Regions from separate parts of the Shimazuella sp. NTD247 genome, predicted to be linked through region 1. Evidence: a T-box and tRNA genes for the amino acid it is inferred to sense, from the RefSeq annotation. Region 1 holds a T-box; the other holds one or more tRNA genes.

Region 1 (2,393 bases):
TCACTCCACTCATCTTTTTTTGATTTATTCATTGTTTTGCAGATACTGCCGAACATTCACTTCAAAAAAGTGATTTTTGGGAAATGTCACTGCTCCAATATAATCATCATGCTCAAATGATAATAAATCCCATTTTGCCTGATTGTTTGGATTTGCTTGATCTTTTAATATTTTCGCATCTTCCTGTAAACTAATGGTTACTTGATCAATTGGATAGGATAACCCCATACCGATTCCTTTGATATAAGCTTCTTTTCTTGTCCAAGCCCGGTAAAATGCAAGTTGTTGTTCTTCTTGTGAAAGCGTTTGAAATTTTTTTCTTTCTTGCGAAGATAGAAAATGTTTCGTTAAAGATAAATAGTCTTCTAAAGGACATATTTTTTCTATATCTACCCCAATCGGACAAGTAGAGATAGCTAACGCTCCCAGTTCATGAGAATGGGTTAAATTAAAATGAATAGAAGGATAGCTGGCAGCTAAGGATGGTTTTCCATATGCATTTGTTTGGTATGATATATCGTTTGGCTTACATCCGAGGTAGGAGGACAATAATTGACGCATTATACTATGGCTGATAATATATTTTTCGCGATCAGCAGCAAAATGAAATTTATTCGCTTTCTCTTGTTCAAACGGACATAATAAGGAGTAAAATGCAGCAGCACGATCAGTGTAAAAATTAGGTTCAATCGAAAATAGCCATAAATCAACATGTGATGAAGATGATAACGTATACATAAAAATCCCTTTCTTGACAGTGAAGTAATAACCATATTATTTCGAGTGTTTTCTTTCAATTCCTGTATGATATAAAATTTTCACAACTTTACCTCATTCCTTTGACTTATTGGCAAAAGGATGCTATTCTTTTTCGCAATAGGATAAAAAGCGTTGAACAAGAAAAGTACACTTTATCTTCTTTTTTCAGAGAGCTTGTGGGTGGTGTAAACAAGCAAAGGCATATTGTGGAATGGGCTTGGGAGCTTTTTCGTATTACTCACGTTACGAGTAGAGAGCGATTTTCAATTGAAAATAACTAGGGTGGCAACGCGGTCCATTCGTCCCTAACCATAGGGATGAGTGGGCTTTTTTATTTTGAGGAGGATTTGAAATGGCAGTTGTATTTTCGGGTGTACAGCCAAGTGGAGCATTTACGTTAGGAAATTATTTAGGTGCAATAAAACATTTCGTCCATTACCAAGAGGAAGAACAAAGCTATTTTTGTATTGTTAATCAACATGCGATCACTGTTCCTCAAGATCCAACACAACTTCGCGAAAATACAAGAAGCCTTGCTGCATTGTATTTAGCAGTTGGTTTGGACCCCAAAAAAACAACGCTGTTTGTTCAGTCAGAAGTTCCTGAACATGCGCAGTTAGCTTGGATTATGCAGACGATTTCTTATGTTGGGGAACTGGAGAGAATGACCCAGTTCAAGGAGAAAGCGCTAGATAAAGGGGAATCCATTCCTGCTGGTCTGCTCACCTATCCACCATTGATGGCAGCTGATATTTTACTATATAAAACAACTGATGTTCCTGTTGGAGATGACCAAAAACAGCATATTGAAATCACACGTGATCTCGCACAGCGTTTTAATCATCGATATGGTGAATTATTCCCGCTGCCGAAAATGCGTGCACCAAAAGTAGGTGCGCGGATTATGTCGCTGCAAGAACCAACCAAAAAAATGAGTAAGTCAGACCCAAATCAAAATGCTACCATTCGTCTGTTAGACAGTGAAAAAGATATTTTAAAGAAATTAAAACGAGCTCAGACTGATTCAGATAGCATGATCCGTTTTGATAAAGAAGCAAAACCCGGAGTTTCCAACCTTCTAGCGATTTATTCTCTTTGTACTGGCAAAACAATCGAGCAGTTGGAGAAAGATTATGAGGGAAAAGGCTATGGACATCTCAAAGTAGACACAGCAGAAGCAGTGATCGAATTGCTCCGTCCGGTTCAAACTCGTTATCATGAGTTGATTACCACATCTGAATTAGATCAAATTTTGGATGAAGGTGCAGCAAAGGCAAGAGAGGTTGCATCCGTCACATTGCGAGAAGTAGAACAGGCAATGGGATTACGTAGGTAGTAAAATAGAGAGCATGATTAGGAATTACTTCTAGTCGTGCTCTTTAAATATAAAAGGGGAGATCGATGGACAAGGAAAGCAAAGAGATTCAAGTGATAGTAAAGCAACTGTCAAAAAAGCATTTTCTCTTTCATCAAACAGCCCCGATCGACATTCTGTATTCAATTGCTATTGCTTTATTACAAGAAGAATCACAAATTGGCAGTGTTTATTCTGATGTCTATCCCAATGATCCCGGCAAATTAGGTTTGGAATTATTATACTTCGCTGCAGAGAAAAATCATCGAAGTGCGATGTA
Region 2 (2,393 bases), on a different contig from region 1:
GAAGTTCGAAATCCCATGTACCCTGTTTGATGAAGAAGGGCAGTTTATGCCTCCTCACATGGTACAAGCATTTTCATTGTTTACTGACGACCTAGAGAGTAGTCTTATTCACCCCTGACTTTCGCGTTGGGAAGTGCCTCTAATGTAAAATTAGAGGCACAACACATTATTCCCCAATTGCAATCCTCCTCTTTTCGATAGATCACTATCTCATTCATACATAATTTGATAAACTATGATCGTAAGCGGACAACGACTTTGGAGAAACAGATGAAAAAGACATTCACTCTTCCAACTGCTCATGGAGACATTTCGGTTCAAATTTCTGCTAACAAAATCGAGGAGAGAATCGAATACTACCACACAATGGGCACAACTCAGGTGACACTCACCCACAAAAACCGGAAGATCAGCTTTACAGTTGGTTACTTCTCTATGTTCCGCACTGACATGATCCGCTATCCTTTCGCGGATATCCATAAGGTCGGCGAACAGTACCTCCATCAGTTCTTTTATCCGCAAATCAGGATCAAGCATCCTGAGAAAGATCAGAGCACGACATTTCCTCTGTTCGATGCAAAGGGAGAATTCTTCTCTAAGAAAGAAGTAACAACATTTGAAAAGCATTGGGCAACAAATGTGTCGTAGTTTCTTAAAGATTTGTCTATCCAAACCATAACTTCCGGGTTTGGACTGCCTCTAATCACTTGATTAGAGGCAGAAAAATATCCCCCACCATTAATCATGTATGAGAAAACGCAATCTACAAACACTAGATGAAAAAGGAGCTTTTCTCATATGATCCCAATTGACTCCCCTCTCGAAGGAAAAATAGAGAAATTTTATGTGATTTCAGATAAACTAGAACCGGAAGATTTCCATCTAGGCGGCGGATTTACATATGAACATGGATATTTTGATAAAGCATTAGACTGGGAAGAAGAGCACGGCAACCGGTACTATTTGCGTATACCTGTCTTCCAAGTGACTGGTGATATTGGTGATCCTGACACTGTTATTCGACTCGGCAAGCCCTTTGTTATCAAACATGAATTTCGCACCGACGATTCAAACGACCCTGCAGCAGATACAGGAGTATTCAGCGGGATGGTTGATCAATTCACCGCTCCTATCCCTGTAGAAGATCATCCCATTGACCAAAAATGGATCACAAGAGCAGAAGACATCTTACAACAAGTAGAACATATTTTACTCCATACATAAAAAAAGCTACTCAAAATGAGTAGCTTTTTTTATGTATGGCAGGGGCGGTAGGAATTGAACCCACACTGGAGGTTTTGGAGACCTCTGTTCTACCATTAAACTACGCCCCTATAATAGAAGCCACCAAGCCTAATAATTGGTGGCTAGAAGAAGATATGGTGCTGGCAGCAGGAGTCGAACCCGCGACCTACTGATTACAAGTCAGTTGCTCTACCAGCTGAGCTATGCCAGCATATATAAAAAGTGTTTTAAATGGTGGCTCGAGACGGAATCGAACCGCCGACACGAGGATTTTCAGTCCTCTGCTCTACCGACTGAGCTATCGAGCCATCTATGTAAGAATGGCGGAGAGGGAGGGATTCGAACCCTCGAGACAGGTTTTGCCCGCCTACACGATTTCCAATCGTGCTCCTTCGGCCAGCTCGGACACCTCTCCAAAACACTTTGTTTTTGTCAGGAACGTTTTCTATCTTAACCTGTTGGGCAACCTATTGTCAACTACTTTTTTCATTTTATTTTTTGTTTGTAGAGAAAACATTGATATTCCTGCAAAAATAACCTTTAACATAATGATATACATCGCTTCTTCCAATTATACCAAACCACTCCACTTTGTAATATACCAAAAGCAACAACCGAACTCTCTGTCAGAAGGAAGTCCCATGAGCGTTACGCCCCTGCCTGCCGGTACCACCCTCGACGAGTTCAGTGTGGAGGCGATCGGCGACCTGCCTCTCTCCTCCCAGGACTGGGAGGAGATCAAGGAAAACTGGCTGGAAGAGACAGCCAAAAACCCCACTCTCACAATCGGCGGGGTACACATCGTCGCCGAGGAGTCGGAGGATGGCCGTCACTACCATGTCTACCGTTCGAGCTACGATGTCTTCAAGTGGATCCGGAGTACTGGGCAGCCTGGAGCCTTGGTCAACGTCGTCTCGATCGTCGAATGCGGAGGGCATCCTTGTCTTCGCGAAGAGCGGAGCAAACACACACCACGCTGGAAAAATCGTTGGTGTCGGCGGCATGTTGGACGACGACGACATGGACGCGCCGAACCCCCTCATCTCCAACGGCAAGAGGGAGATGAAGGAAGAGATGAACCTGGATGCAAACAGTCCTGCGGACATCTCCTCCTACTCCGTTGCCTTTCTCGGGCGGCGGAAGAACGG

The links. The T-box of region 1 lies ahead of trpS (tryptophan--tRNA ligase). A T-box ahead of a tRNA ligase gene usually reads a tRNA of that ligase, here a tRNA-Trp.
Region 2: it has a tRNA-Trp gene. The T-box ahead of trpS (tryptophan--tRNA ligase) is inferred to sense a tRNA for this amino acid. The anticodon was not compared.

What each region holds. Positions count from the first base shown of each region.
Region 1 is NZ_JCAJZU010000001.1:20,242-22,634, forward strand. Features, by position in the region: gene AC5WOC_RS00060 (4'-phosphopantetheinyl transferase family protein) at 25-738, opposite strand; T-box leader at 883-1,069, shown strand; gene trpS (tryptophan--tRNA ligase) at 1,112-2,095, shown strand; gene AC5WOC_RS00070 (tetratricopeptide repeat protein) at 2,161-2,393, shown strand, end outside.
Region 2 is NZ_JCAJZU010000005.1:15,020-17,412, reverse strand. Features, by position in the region: gene AC5WOC_RS13160 (hypothetical protein) at 1-118, shown strand, start outside; gene AC5WOC_RS13155 (hypothetical protein) at 271-648, shown strand; gene AC5WOC_RS13150 (YugN family protein) at 799-1,224, shown strand; tRNA gene AC5WOC_RS13145 (tRNA-Trp) at 1,261-1,334, opposite strand; tRNA gene AC5WOC_RS13140 (tRNA-Thr) at 1,381-1,456, opposite strand; tRNA gene AC5WOC_RS13135 (tRNA-Phe) at 1,478-1,553, opposite strand; tRNA gene AC5WOC_RS13130 (tRNA-Ser) at 1,567-1,660, opposite strand; gene AC5WOC_RS13125 (hypothetical protein) at 2,068-2,393, shown strand, end outside.